Regions from separate parts of the Saccharopolyspora sp. NPDC050642 genome, predicted to be linked through region 2. Evidence: riboswitches for the same ligand, from Rfam matches in the RefSeq annotation. Region 2 holds a riboswitch; each other region holds the start of a gene.
The links. A riboswitch is a leader RNA that binds a small molecule or an ion and turns the genes downstream of it on or off. The one in region 2 is predicted to bind cobalamin.

Region 1 (4,813 bases), on a different contig from region 2:
CCGCGCGGCCATCGATCCCGACGCGTCCACTGCGAACAGCACCAGGTTCCCCTCGCGCCCCTCCCGGATGGCGCGCCGCAGGTCGTCGCCGCGCAGCACCAGCCCGGGGCCGCTGCGCCCGCGCGCGACCTGGTGCGGCGCCGCGGCGGCCAGCGTGGCCGCCAGGTGGATGCCGTGACCCTCCACAGTGGATGCCCGCGTCGTCCGGCCGCTCCGCGCCCGGGACCGCGACCGCCGCCCCGGCGCGCCGTCGCCGAGCCCCGGCACCTCCAGCAGCCGCGCCTGAAAAGCCGGCGCCGGCGCCGCCGGCGGCCGCTCCGCGGGCGCCCGGTCGTCGCTGCGCTCCTCCGAGCCGTCGGCTCCGCCGTCCGGACCGGTGGGTCCTTCGGGCCCTTCCGGCGGCTGACCGCCGCCGTCCGGGCCTTCCGGCGGTTCGTCGTCGCCGTCGTCGGCGTGCTCCGCCGCCTCGGACAGGGCCTGTTGGAGCTGGTCCTCGTCGATGCCGGGCTCGTCGAACGGGTCGCGGCGGCGCCGGTGCGGCAGCGCGAGCCGGGCCGCCGCCTCGACGTCCTCCTCGGCGACCGCCTCGGCGCCGCGCCAGGCCGCGTGCGCGGTGGCGGTGCGCGCCAGCACGAGGTCGGCTCGCATGCCGTCGACGTCGAAGGACGCGCACAGCGCGGAGATCCGGCGGAGCTCGGCGTCGGGGAGGGCGACCGAGTCCACCCGCGAGCGGGCGGCGGCGATCCGCTCGGCCAGTTCGGCGTCGGCGTCGGCCCACCTCTCGGCGAACCCGGCCGGGTCGGCCTCGAACGCCAGGCGGCGGCGCACCACCTCGGTCCGGGTCGCCACGTCCCGCGACGCGGCGACGTGCACGGTGAGGCCGAACCGGTCGAGCAGCTGCGGGCGCAGCTCGCCCTCCTCCGGGTTCATGGTGCCCACCAGCAGGAACGACGCCGCGTGCGAGACCGAAACGCCTTCCCGCTCGACGTGCGCGCGGCCCATCGCCGCGGCGTCCAGCAGGAGGTCCACGAGGTGGTCGTGCAGCAGGTTCACCTCGTCGACGTAGAGCACGCCCCGGTGCGCGGCGGCGAGCAGGCCGGGCTGGAAGGCGCGGACCCCTTCGGTCAGGGCGCGTTCCAGGTCGAGCGAGCCGATCAACCGGTCTTCGGTGGCGCCGACGGGGAGTTCGACGAGCTGGGCGGGTCGTTGCGCGGCTTCGGAGCCGTGCGGGCCGTCCGGGCACTGCGGGTCGGCGGCCTGCGGGGCGCAGCCGAAGCGGCAGCCCGTGATCACGTCGAGCGGCGGCAACAGCGACGCCAGCGCACGCACCACGGTCGACTTCGCCGTGCCCTTCTCCCCTCGGACGAGCACGCCGCCGATGGCCGGGTGCACGGCGTTGAGCAGCAGCGCCAGCCGGAGGTCGTCGTGGCCGACGACGGCGGAGAAGGGGAAGCGCGGGGCAGCGGTCATGCCGGTGTTCCTTCCTCGGGGTTCGGACGCCCCGGTGGCGGGAACAAGGGGCGGCAGTGTCCTGACTCCCGGATCACCGCGCCCCTCCGGCCTTCCCAGGTCTCCCCGGTGGCTCGCGAGGGAGGGCCGCTCCCCGGTCACAGTGGCGCCGACCGTGCCGGATTCCCACCGGCTTCCTGGCGCACCCCTTGCATTCGGATCAAGGTGCATCGTCGCAGAACCGGCCCGGCGGACCAACCGGCCGCGGCGGCGACGAGACCAGCACCACTGCGGCCGGGGCCCGCGGGGTGGCGTTCTCGCGCGAAAGCGCCACCCCGCCCGCACCCAGACCGCAGAAATCGCCGTCAACTGTCACCGGCGGGCGGCGTGCAGCCCGTCGGTGATGTAGCGGTGCGCGTGGCGGGCCAGGTCCTCGTTGTCGTCCCACAGGTTCCGCCACACCGCGAGGGTGTCCGACAGCGCGGGGTCCACCACGGCCGAGGAGAAGCTCTCGAAGGTGATCGGCCCGGTGTAGCCGATGTCCACCAGCGCGCGGAAGAACGCCGGGAAGTCGATCGTGCCGGATCCCAGGTAGCCGCGGTGGCTCTCCCCGATGTGCACGTACCCGAGCCGGTCCCCGGCCTCCTGCACGGGCCGCACGAAGTCGGGTTCTTCGATGTTCATGTGGTACGTGTCGAGGTGGATGGTGACGTTGTCGGCGCCGACGTCGTCCAGGAACGCCAGGGCCTGCCGGGTGGTGTTGAGCAGGTTCGTCTCGTAGCGGTTGAGGATCTCCAGGCCGAGCGTGATGCCGAGCTCCGCGGCCTGCGCGGCCAGGTCGCGGATGGCGGCGACGGCGTTGGCCCGCGCCTGCGGCGTCGCGGCCGCCGGGTACTTGCCGAGCGTCGAGTACAGGGCGCCGATCAGGTACTTCGACCCGATGCTGTGCACCAGTTCGAGCGCGCCGCCCAGCCGGTCCCGGCCGCGCTGCACGACCGCCGGGTCGTCGTTGTTGACGTCGGCGTCGAAGGTCAGCCCGAGCGACGCCGAGGACGCCAGTCCGTGCTCGTCGAGCAACCGGCGCACCAGCTCGGTGTCGATGGTGGAGAAGTCGGTCGCGGTGAGCTCGATCAGGTCGTAGCCGGTCTCCTTGGCCTTGCTCAGCGCCAGCCGCGTCTCCTCGGGGCTCCAGCCGCCGACCCAGACGCCCGCGTGGATTCCGATCAGGTTCATTCGTAGCTCCTCGTTGTCCTGCATGGGTTTTCAACTCGGGCGAACGGCCGGGCGAGGTGCCGTGAGTGGTTTGTGCTGCTATTGCGACACAAACCACTCACGGCCACCTGCCCGCGCGAACGCCCGTTTTCAGGCCCGCACCGGGGCGGCTTCCGGGCTCGGCACCTTCAGCACCAGCGTCAGCCCCGCGGCGAGCACGTAGAGCAGCGCGAACACCCACATCACGCCGCCGACGCCGAACAGCGGCAGGGCGATCCCGACGATCGCCGGGCCGACCGCGGTGGCCAGCCCGGCCCCCAGGTTCAGCGCCGCCATCGCCGCGCCCCGGCGGTCCGGCGCCATGGTCGGCATCAGCGCGGACATCGGCACGAACCCGGCCAGCGTCGCGCCGTAGAGCACGGAGGTGATCAGCGCGATCGAGAAGCTGTGCGTGGCCAGCGGCAGGTAGTGGAACAGCAGCGTGGTCACGGCGCAGCCGATCCCGCCCATCCACCGCACCACCACGGCGAACCCGAAGCGGTCACCGAGGATTCCGCTGACCAGGTTGAAGAAGATGTTGCTGACGAACATCACCGAGGAGACCGTCAGCCACTGCGACAGCGTGAAGCCGAGCTCGCGCGTGTAGAAGATCGGCATGAAGACGATGAATCCGTACTGCGGGATGCTGTTGATCATCCGCACCAACATGCCCGCGGTCATCCGCGGCCGCTCCCACAGGATCGTCAGCCCGGCCAGCAGGCTGCGCAGCGGCTTCTCGTCGACCGCCGAGGTCGGCCGGTCCCCGTTCGGATCGCGCACCAGCAGCATCAGCAGCGCCCCGGCGACGATCACCACCAGCCCGAGCCACAGCGTGTTCAGCTGGCCGATCAGCGGAATCGCGATGTTGGCCAGCTGCGGGCCGAGCGCGGCGAAGCCGGCGCTGTAGGCGAACCAGAACCAGCCGGCCGCGGTGCCCAGCCGCTGCGTCCGGGTGCTGGCGGTGATCCAGACCAGGAACGCGTAGCCGAACAGCGGGTACCCGAAGCCGCGGATCGCGTAGCTGACCAGCAGCAGCGGGTAGTTGTGCGCCATGATCCCGCCGGCCACGAACAGGACGTGGAACACGATCCAGATCGCCGCGCCGAGGAACATGACCCGGCGCGGGCCCCAGATGTCCGACAGCGCCGCGGAGAACCAGTAGGCGGCCGCGGCGGTGATGCCGTAGACGGTGAAGATCAGGGCGACGCGGCCTTCGCTGAAGCCCTGCTGCTCGACCAGGAAGGCCGACAGGTACCCGGTTTCGACGCCGTCGCCGATCATGAAGACCAGCAGGCCGACGAAGCCCCACTTCAGGGTTGGGGGAATGCCGATCCGTTCCAGAAGCGGCGGTGCTGACATGGTTCTTCCTCCTCATGCACGGCGATGTGCGCAGCAGACGGCGCGAACGCACGTGCATGCCGGGATCGCGCCGAAGAATCGGGCCGTCCCGGTGCGGTGGAAATGCGCGAGCGGAATGGCGTGCTCGCGGAAATGGGCGCGCTGGTAGCGCCGCTGGGCCGGGACTGGCTCAGGCGGCGTCGGGGCCGGTGCGGGACCGGCAGAAGGGGTGCGCGCGATTCACCCGGCCGCGAAGCGCCGGGTCGGGTGGCAGGGCGACGGACGCGGGGCAGCACATCGCGGCGATCACGCCGTCCCGTGCACCCATTGCCGCTCCTCCACGTTCCATCTGGACGCCGGGAGCGTGGCAGCCCGGATGGCGGAGGTCAAGTCCCGAGTAGCGCCGGTCACGCCCGCCGGCGGGGCTCCCGGCGCATGTCGACGTGCGGGATGCCGTCCTCGAGGTATTCCTCGCCGTCCTCGACGAATCCGAAGGAGCGGTAGAACTCCTTGGAGTAGGTCTGGGCGGCGAGCACGGCAGGCGTGTGCTGCACCTCGGCGACCGCGGCGCGCATCAGCTTGCGCCCCAGCCCGAGCCCGCGCGCGCTCTTGGCGGTGCAGACCCGGCCGATGCGGAAGGTGCCGTCGGGGTCTTCCAGCAGCCGCAGGTAGCCGAGCACGTAGCCGTCGGCGGAGTCGATCCAGAAGTGGCGGGTGGTCTCCTCCAGGTCGCGACCGTCCAGCTCCGGGTAGGGGCATTCCTGTTCGACGACGA
Region 2 (4,813 bases):
CGGCTCGCCCAACCTGGAGAAGATCACCGCGCTCCAGCCGGACCTGATCCTCTCCAGCAAGGTCCGCGACGACCAGAACTACGAGGCGCTGAGCAGGATCGCGCCGACCGTGTTCGCCGAGACCGTCGGCAAGACCTGGAAGCAGAACTTCCTGCTCGACGCCGAGGCACTGGGCAAGAAGGACGAGGCGCAGCGGATCCTCGACGCCTACCAGCAGCGCGCCGCCGACATCGGCAAGCAGGTCGGCGACCCGGCCGCCCGCAAGGTCAGCATGCTGCGGTTCATCCCCGGCGACATCCGCCTGTACGGCAAGGGCTCCTTCATCGGCACGATCCTGGCCGACGCGGGCTTCGGCCGCCCCGACAACCAGCAGATCGAGCAGACCCACACCAAGATCAGCCGCGAGCAGATCTCCCAGGCCGACGGCGACCAGCTGTTCTACGCCGCCTACGGCGAAAGCGCCAAGCAGCAGATGACCGGTGTGGTCGACTCGGTGCAGTGGACGACCCTCAACGCCGTGAAGAACGGCAAGGCCATCGAGGTCCAGGACGACACCTGGTACCTCGGCCTCGGCCCGATCGCCGCCAACCTGGTCCTGGACGACCTGCAGAAGGCCTTCGCCCAGCAGTGACCCGGAGAAGAGCCCGTGGGTCCACCGGACTCACGGGCTCTTCGCTGCGCCGATCCGCAGATCGCCGGCGCTGCGCCCGACGCGCAGCTCGCCCGACCCGGGCTCGACGTCCACCACCACCGACACCTCGGCTCCCGCCTCGGCCTCGGCGACGGCGAACCCCGCCAGCCGCAGCGGCTCCGCGGCGTACACCTGCACCACCTCGCGTCCCGCTCGGTCGCCGGTGTTGCGCAGCTTGACCCGCACGCCCTCGCCTTCGGCGACGGCCTCCAGGTACTCCCAGGTCGTGTACCCGAGCCCGTGTCCGAAGTGGAACGCCGGTGTCACGCCCCGGTCCTCGTACGCGCGGTAGCCGACCAAGGTTCCCTCGGTGTAATGCAGTTCGCCGTCCACCGGCTGCACGCCGGGCAGCGGGACCGGGACGTCGGCGAGCTCGGCGGGGAACGTCGTCGGCAGCCGGCCGCCGGGCTCCGCCTCGCCCAGCAGCACATCGGCCAGCGCGTCCCCGTACTCCTGGCTGCCGAACCAGGTCCACAGCACCGCGGGCACGTCGGCGGCCCACGGCATGAGCACCGGCGAGCCGGCGTTGACCACCACGACGGTGTTCGGATTCGCCGCCACGACCTTGCGGATCAGCTCGTTCTGCGCGCCGGGCAGGTCCAGCGAATCGCGGTCGCGGCCCTCTGTCTCGACCTCGTCGTTGGTGCCGACCACGACCACCGCGACATCGGCGTCCCTGGCGATCGCGAGGGCCGCCGCGAGTTCGCTGGCGTCGTCCCATTCCCGTGCGCGGTGCCCGATTCCGACCGCCACCAGCGCATCGAGGCTCTGCGGGGTGAACTCCACGGTCAGCGCGGCCCGACCGGCGTCGTCCAGGTCCGATTCCACGAGCACCACGTTGAACCGCTGCTCGGGCGGCTCCAGCATGTCGCCCATCGGATCGTCGATCCCGTCCGCGCGCACCACGTCCGCGGCCAGCACCTCCCGGCCCGCGAGTTCGACGCGGAAGCCGCCGGTGCCGTTCACCCCGAACACGTGCTCACCGACGTCGAGCCGGAGGTTCCCCCGCAACCGCAACGACTTCGTCCCGGCAGGCAGCCCGCCGAGCCACAGCAGCCGCTCGGTGCCGCGCAATTCGCTTTCGAGCACCTCGCCGTCGGCACCGAGGTAGTCGACGCGCAGGCCGCTGCCCTCGCCCTCCGGATCGGTGACCTCCGCTCCCGGGATCACGTCCAGCAGCCGCCGGTGCCGGACACCGCGCTGGTACACGACATCCGCGTCCGGCAGCGCCGCCCGCAGCCCGTCCAGCGGCGTCACCACGTGCGGCGGGCTGACGTGCGAGGAGCCGCCGCCCTGCACCGCCGGGATGGTGGCGTTCTCGCCGATCACCGCGACCTTGGCGACCTTCGGGTCGATCGGCAGCAGCGGCGCGTCCGACACGACCTCGTTGCGCAGCAACACGAACCCCTGCGCCGCGAGCCGCCGGATGACCGGCCGGGCCTCCTCCGACGGACCGCCACCGCCGGGCTCGGAGTCCTCGAACGCGCCCACGCGGTCGGCCAGCCGCAGGACGCGCAGGACCTTGTCGTCGAGCACCGACTCGGAAACTCCGCCCTTCTCCACGGCCTTCGCGAGTTTCCCGCCGCTCCAAGGGCTTTTCGGCCCGGGCATCGCCAGGTCGAGGCCGCCGAGCGCCGCCGCCTGGAGCGAACGGGTGGCGAACCAGTCCGACACGAGCACGCCGTCCCACGCCCACTCGCCCTTGAGGATGTCGTTCACCAGCGCGGAATTCTCGGTCATCGTGCTGCCGTTCACCGAGTTGTAGGCGGCCATCAGCACCCACGGCGAAGCCTTCGCGATGATCCTCTCGAACGGCTTGAGGTAGAGGTCGCGCAGCGTCCGCTCGTCGACGATCGCGTCGTAGCTGAGCCGCTCGGTCTCGCTGTCGTTGGCCACGAAGTGCTTCGGCGTCGCGGCCACCCCGCGCGACTGGATGCCCGCGACCACCTCGGCGCCGATCTCGCCGATCAGCAGCGGATCCTCCGAGAAGTTCTCGAAATGCCTTCCGCCGAAAGGACTTCGGTGCACGTTGACGGTCGGCGCCAGCACCACGTGCACGCCCCGGCGGCGCGCCTCGTCGCCGAACATCTCCCCCGCGGTCCGCGCCGCCGCCCGGTCCCACGTCGCCGCCAGCGCGGACGCCACCGGGAACAGCAGCGAGGTGTCGCGCTCGTCCCAGGTCGTTCCGCGCACCCCGTTCGGGCCGTCGGAGAGCACCAGCGACCGCAGCCCGATCTGGGGCATCGGGTGCAGGGTCCAGAAGTCGGCTCCGGTCAGCAGCCGCGCCTTGTCCGCCACGGTCAGCTCCGAGAGCAACGACCGAAGCTTCGCCTCGTCCACCGGGTCCCCTTTCGCCAGCCCCCGGCCGCCCAGTCTCGGCCACCGCGCCCGGACTGTCGACCGGTACCGCGCCACGCCGTTATCTGCCCATGCACGCCTCCCCCGAACCCAACATGTAGTGTGTCGATCGCTGGTGGTTCACCGGAGGCATCCGGTGAGGCAAGAGGGAACCCGGTGCGAATCCGGGACTGCCCCGCAGCGGTGAACGGGAACGAAAGTCGTGACCCGGCTGCCGAACGGCAGCGGGTAGAGCACTGGGCGAACAGCCTGGGAAGCCACGACCACTAGGCCGCCCGTGAGTCCGAAGACCTGCCACCGGTGCACGCGCGAAGCGTGCTGTCCGGGACCTCGAGGGCGGGTCTGCGCGGACGACCAGCGGCTGCCGCCGCGGGTCTCCTCGCGCGCCGTCGTGGTCCGCCGAGCTCGCGAGGGAGAGAGCCCGTGACGGCGACACTCAACGACTGGACCCGCGTGTCCACTGTGGTCCACCAAGCCTGCGCCGGGCTGTCCGGCGTGTCCGCCGAAGCCGTGCTCGACGAGGTGCGGCGCACCGGCTACACCGGCATCAGCGACGACGAGCTCTCGCTGGCCCAGGTCATGGCGGCGCGCACGCTGATCGAGACCGAACCGAACTACTCGCAGGTCACCGCCCGGCTGCTGCTGGACCGGATGCGCCGCGAGGCGCTGAGCTACCTGGGCGAGCCGCAGGAGGCCGACCAGGAGGAGATGCGCGCCCGCTACCCGGAGTACTTCGCCGACTACGTGCGGCGCGGCATCGAGCTGGAGATGCTGGATCCGGAGCTGGGCGCCTTCGACCTGGCGCGGCTGGGCGGCGCGCTGGTGGCGGAACGCGACCTGACCTTCGGTTTCCTCGGGCTGCAGACCCTCTACGACCGGTACTTCCTGCACCACGACGGCACCCGGTTCGAGCTGCCGCAGGCCTTCTTCATGCGGGTCGCGATGGGCCTCGCGCTGCGCGAGGACGACCGCGAGGCGCGGGCCATCGAGTTCTACCACCTGCTCTCGTCGTTCGACTTCATGTGCTCGACGCCGACGCTGTTCAACGCCGGCACCACCCGGCCGCAGCTGTCGTCCTGCTTCCTGACCACTGTGGACGACGACCTGTCCGGCATCTTCCACTCGATCAGCAACAACGCGCTGCTGTCGAAGTACGCCGGCGGGCTGGGCAACGACTGGACGCCGGTGCGCGGCATCGGCGCCCACATCAACGGCACCAACGGCAAGTCGCAGGGCGTGGTGCCGTTCCTGAAGATCGCCAACGACACCGCGGTGGCGGTCAACCAGGGCGGCAAGCGCAAGGGCGCGGTGTGCGCGTACCTGGAGACCTGGCACATCGACGTCGAGGAGTTCCTCGACCTGCGCAAGAACACCGGCGACGACCGCCGCCGCACCCACGACATGAACACCGCGAACTGGGTGCCCGACGAGTTCCTGCGCCGCGTCGAAGCCGACGAGCAGTGGACGCTGTTCTCCCCGGACGAGACCTCTGACCTGCACGACCTCTACGGCAAGGCGTTCGCCGAGCGCTACCGCGCCTACGAGCAGGCCGCCGACCGCGGCGAGATCAAGGTGTTCAAGCGGGTCCGCGCGGTGGAGCTGTGGCGGCGGATGCTGACCATGCTTTTCGAGACCGGCCACCCGTGGATCACCTTCAAGGACCCGTGCAACCTGCGCTCGCCGCAGCAGCACAACGGCGTCGTGCACTCCTCGAACCTGTGCACCGAGATCACCCTGAACACCAGCACCGACGAGGTGGCGGTG
Region 3 (4,813 bases), on a different contig from region 2:
GTAGCACAGGTGGGTGTGGATCTGGGTCGAATCGGCGACGCCGCAGGTGGCGAGCCGGAAGGACGTCACCGCCCAGTCCAGGTACTCCCCGTGCGCCGCCCGGCGCAGCGGGAGCAGTTCGCGCAACGCGGGCTCGTCGACCTGGATGACCCGGATGCCGGCCGCCTCCAGGTCGGCGACCTCGTCCCGGATCGCCAGCGCGACCTGCTTCGCGGTGTCGGCCGGCGGCTGGTCGTCGCGGACGAAAGACCACGCCAGGATCGTCACCGGTCCGGTGAGCATGCCCTTGACCGGCTTCTCGGTCAGCCGCTGCGCGTAGCTCGCCCACTCGACGGTGATCGGCGCCGGGCGGGAGACGTCGCCGTAGAGGATCGGCGGGCGCACGCACCGCGACCCGTAGGACTGCACCCATGCGTTGTCGGTGCTGGCGAAGCCGTCCAGGTGCTCGGCGAAGTACTGCACCATGTCGTTGCGCTCCGGCTCGCCGTGCACCAGGACGTCGAGCCCGAGCCCTTCCTGCAGGCGGATCACGCGCTCGATCTCGTCCTGCATCCGCCGCCGGTACGTCGCCTGGTCGATGCGGCCGGCGCGGACCGCGGCGCGCGCCTTGCGGACGTCCGTGGTCTGCGGGAACGATCCGATCGTCGTGGTCGGCAACGGCGGCAGGTTCAACGCCTTCTGCTGAGCCGCGCGCCGCGTGTCGTACTCGCCGCGCTGCGTGTATTCCGGCCGAAGTGCCTGCAACCGAGCGCGCACGCGATTGTTCCGGACCCGGTCCGCGCCGGCGCGGTCGGCGATCGCGGCGCGCGCCTCGGCCAGCTCGTCGGCCACCGCGTCGCGGCCCTCGCGCAACGCGCGGCCCAGCACGACCACCTCGCGGACCTTCTGCGCGGCGAAGGCCAGCCAGGGCTTCACCTGCGGGTCGATGCCGGTCTCCGCGTCGACGTCGTAGGGCACGTGCAGCAGGGAGCACGACGTGCTGACCGCGACCTCGTTCGCCGAGCCGAGCAGCGTGGCGGCGGTCGCGAGCGCCTTGTCGAGATCGGTGCGCCAGACGTTGCGCCCGTCGACGAGCCCGGCCACCAGGGTCTTGCCGCTCAGCCCGCGAACCGACGACAGGACGTCCACTGTGGACTTCCCGGCGACGAGGTCGGCGCCGATCGCTTCGACCGGGCTAGCCGCCAGCACCTCCAGCGCCTCGCCGAGATCGCCGAAGTATCCCGCGACCAGCAGTTTCGGCCGCTCCGCCAGATCGCCGAGCCGCTGGTAGGCGGCGCGCAGGGCGGCGAGTTCGGCCGGCGAGCGGTCGGCGGCGAAGGCCGGCTCGTCCAGCTGCACCCACTCAACGCCGGCGCGGTGCAGCTCGCCGAGCAGCTCCGCGTAGGCGTCCAGCAGCGCGTCCAGCCGGTCCAGCGGCCGGAACGACTCCGGCGCGCCGTCCGCGGATTTGGCCAGCAGCAGGAACGTGAGCGGGCCGACCAGCACCGGGCGGGTGGTCACGCCCAGCTCGGCGGCCTCCCGGTACTGCTCCACGGGAGTCCGGTCGGCGAGCGAGAACTGCGTGTCCGGGCCGATCTCGGGCACCAGGTAGTGGTAGTTCGTGTCGAACCACTTCGTCATCTCCAGCGGCGGCTCGGACGCCACGCCGCGCGCCATCGCGAAGTAGGTGTCCAGCGGGCCCAGCCCGAGCTTCGCGAAGCGCGGCGGGATCGCGCCGAAGGTGACCGCGGTGTCCAGCACCTGGTCGTAGTACGAGAACGTGTTGCCCGGCACCGAATCCAGGCCCGCGTCCCACAGCGAGCGCCAGGTCTGGACGCGGAGTTCGCGCGCCACCGCGCGCAGCTCCGCCTCGCCGATGCGGGACGACCAGTAGCGCTCCAGCGCGCGCTTGAGTTCCCGGTCGGGGCCGATCCGGGGGTATCCGAGTACGGTGGATCCGATCTTGCTGCTCAAGGCCCTCTCCTCGCGAGCTCGACGGCAGATGCCCCGAGGTCCGGGAAGGCGCAGGCGGACCGGCGCGCACCGCGCGGCGCGAGCCGGTCGTCCGCCGGGTCCTCCCGCGAGACCCCGGACCGCGCGCACCGTCCGGTGCGCGCACCGGTGGCAGGTCTTCGGACTCGCGGGCGCGTCCCGGCCGGAGCCGGGGTTCCTAGTGGCCGTCGCTTCCCAGGCACGCGTGCCCAGTGCTGTGCCCGGTCTGGGACCGGGGACGGCGTTCGTTCCCACTCACCGCTGCGGGGCAGTCCCGGATTCGCACCGGGTTCCCTCTTGCCTCGTCCACCCCGCTTCAGGGGGGCGGACGAACCACCAGCACAACGGAGGCTACCGATCGGGGGGCCGTTGGCAAGGGCCGGCGACGCGCCGGGCGGCCCCCTCGCGACCGGCGGTCCCCGGGCTGAACATGATCTTCCGGCCCACCGCCGCACCTCCGGTGAGACGCTCGTCACGCGGCACCGCAGGCCCGGTCCCGAAACGCGGGATGGCCACGTCCGGGTGACGATCGTGGAAACGGGCCGATCCGCATCTCACGTTTCCGCGGCGCGGGGCGTCTACGGGGAGTGAAAGTGAGACCGTTCGAGCAGATCGTTGACGAGTACGGCCCGATGGTGCTGCGAGTGTGCCGGGCCGTGCTCGGGCCGGCCGACGCCGAGGACGCGTGGTCCGAGACGTTCCTGGCCGCGCTGCGCGCCTACCCGGAGCTGGCCGAGGACACCAACGTGGAGGCGTGGCTGGTCACGATCGCCCACCGCAAGGCGGTCGACGTCACCAGGGCGACGGCCCGCCGGCCGGTGGTGGTCGAGCGCCTGCCCGAGCGGCCCAGCACGAGCGGCCGCCCGGAGGACTGGGACGGCGACCTGTGGGCCGCGCTGAGCGCGCTGCCGGCCAAGCAGCGCATGGCGGTGGCCTACCACTACCTGGCCGGCCTGCCCTACGCCGAGATCGCCGCGATCCTCGGCGGCAGCACCGATGCCGCCCGGCGGGCCGCCGCGGACGGCATCAAGACCCTGCGCACGACCTATAGACCCACCACGAGAGTGGGGAGGGAAGCGTGATGATGACGATCCATGAATCCGACGACGGACACCTGTTCGACGCGCTCCCGGCGATCGACTTCAACACCAGCGAGCGGCTGCACATCGACCTGGTGAGCGCGGCCCAGCGGGAAGGGCTGCTCGACGTCGCGTACCGCACCGTCGGCACCCCGGTCGGCGAGCTGCTGCTGGCGGCCACCGAACGCGGCCTGGTGCGGGTCGCCTTCGACCGCCAGGGGCACAGCACGGTCCTGGAGTCGCTGGCCGAGCTGATCAGCCCGCGCATCCTGCGGGCGCCGGCCCGGCTCGACGAGGCGGCCCGCCAGATCGACGAGTACTTCGCCGGGCGGCGGCGGACTTTCGACCTGCCGCTGGACTGGCGGCTCTCGCGCGGGTTCCGGCTCAACGTGCTGGAGCACCTGCCCGACATCGCCTACGGCCGCACCGCCAGCTACGCCGAGGTCGCCGCCGCGGCGGGCAGCCCGCGGGCGGTTCGCGCGGTGGGCACCGCGTGCGCGACCAACCCGCTGCCGGTGGTGGTGCCGTGCCACCGGGTCGTGCGCTCGGACGGCACCTCGGGCGGGTACGTCGGCGGTGCGGAAGCGAAGGAAACCCTGCTGACCCTGGAGGCGGCATGAGCACGTCGAAGACGGACCGGTACGCGAAGCAGGTCGCGGCGGCGGACTGGGAGGGGGTCGCCGCCGAGGTCAACGACTACGGTTGCGCACTGCTGCCGCAGTTGCTGACCCCCGCCGAGTGCGAGCGGATCGCGGCCCTGTGGGACGAGCCGGAGCACTTCCGGGCCACGATCAACCTGCGCCGCCATCGCTTCGGGGACAACGGCGATTACCACTACTTCGCCGCGCCTTTCCCGGAACCGGTGGAGAAGCTGCGGCAGGCCCTCTACCCGCGGCTGCTGCCGATCGCCCGGGACTGGGCCGAGAAGCTCGGCCGGGAAGCGGAATGGCCGGACACCCTCGACGAGTGGCTGGACGTCTGCCACCGGGCCGGGCAGGCCCGTCCCACGCCGATCCTGCTGCGCTACGAGCCGGGCGGCTGGAACGCACTGCACCGGGACCTGTACGGCGACAAGGTGTTCCCGCTGCAGGTGGTGATCAACCTCAACGATCCGGGGACCGATCACACCGGAGGCGAGTTCCTGCTGGTGGAGCAGCGCCCGCGCGCCCAATCCCGGGGCACCGCAACGCTGATCCCGCAGGGGCACGGCCTGGTGTTCACCACGCGCGACCGGCCGGTGCGCTCGGCACGCGGCTGGTCCGCTTCCCCGGTGCGGCACGGGGTTTCGCCGGTGCGTTCCGGGCGACGCCACACGCTGGGGCTCGTCTTCCACGACGCGGCATGACGTACCCGAGGACTGCTTCGATGGCGCGACGAACACCCTCGCCGCTGGCTCGCGGAACCGGCACGGCGACCCGGATTCCCTCGCCGCACAGCGAAATCGAGCTGGCGACGGTGATGGGTCTGCTCGCCGGGCTGCGGCCGCGGGTGACCTCGATCGTCATCGGCTGCTCGCGCGACGCCCCGTCCCGGGCGACCGCCGACGCGGTCGAGCGAGCGTGGAGCGAGCGGGGCGGGCACGTGCTCGACGTCGTCGACTGGCCGGAGCGCGCCGCGTCGTGGCTGCGGCAGGCGCGGCGCTTCACCGAGCCCGGCCCGGACGCGTGGGTGGTGACCGGGCAGCTGACCGGCTGGGTGCAGATGGGTTGTCGGCTTCTGCACTCCACCGGCTGGGACCCGGCCCGTACGATCGGCACCGCAGC

Region 1: another riboswitch for cobalamin. It lies ahead of AB0H93_RS24250 (putative cobaltochelatase); the one in region 2 lies ahead of AB0H93_RS27435 (ribonucleoside-diphosphate reductase subunit alpha).
Region 3: another riboswitch for cobalamin. It lies ahead of metE (5-methyltetrahydropteroyltriglutamate--homocysteine S-methyltransferase); the one in region 2 lies ahead of AB0H93_RS27435 (ribonucleoside-diphosphate reductase subunit alpha).

The regions. Positions count from the first base shown of each region.
Region 1 is NZ_JBFAIN010000016.1:111,473-116,285, forward strand. Features, by position in the region: gene AB0H93_RS24250 (putative cobaltochelatase) at 1-1,470, opposite strand, end outside; cobalamin riboswitch at 1,525-1,649, opposite strand; gene AB0H93_RS24255 (sugar phosphate isomerase/epimerase) at 1,822-2,682, opposite strand; gene AB0H93_RS24260 (MFS transporter) at 2,812-4,059, opposite strand; gene AB0H93_RS24265 (hypothetical protein) at 4,229-4,366, opposite strand; gene AB0H93_RS24270 (GNAT family N-acetyltransferase) at 4,446-4,813, opposite strand, start outside.
Region 2 is NZ_JBFAIN010000021.1:4,623-9,435, reverse strand. Features, by position in the region: gene AB0H93_RS27445 (ABC transporter substrate-binding protein) at 1-631, shown strand, start outside; gene AB0H93_RS27440 (glycoside hydrolase family 3 C-terminal domain-containing protein) at 662-3,031, opposite strand; cobalamin riboswitch at 3,149-3,363, shown strand; gene AB0H93_RS27435 (ribonucleoside-diphosphate reductase subunit alpha) at 3,473-4,813, shown strand, end outside.
Region 3 is NZ_JBFAIN010000001.1:105,933-110,745, forward strand. Features, by position in the region: gene metE (5-methyltetrahydropteroyltriglutamate--homocysteine S-methyltransferase) at 1-1,953, opposite strand, end outside; cobalamin riboswitch at 2,085-2,324, opposite strand; gene AB0H93_RS00490 (sigma-70 family RNA polymerase sigma factor) at 2,559-3,053, shown strand; gene AB0H93_RS00495 (methylated-DNA--[protein]-cysteine S-methyltransferase) at 3,053-3,670, shown strand; gene AB0H93_RS00500 (2OG-Fe(II) oxygenase) at 3,667-4,395, shown strand; gene AB0H93_RS00505 (hypothetical protein) at 4,416-4,813, shown strand, end outside.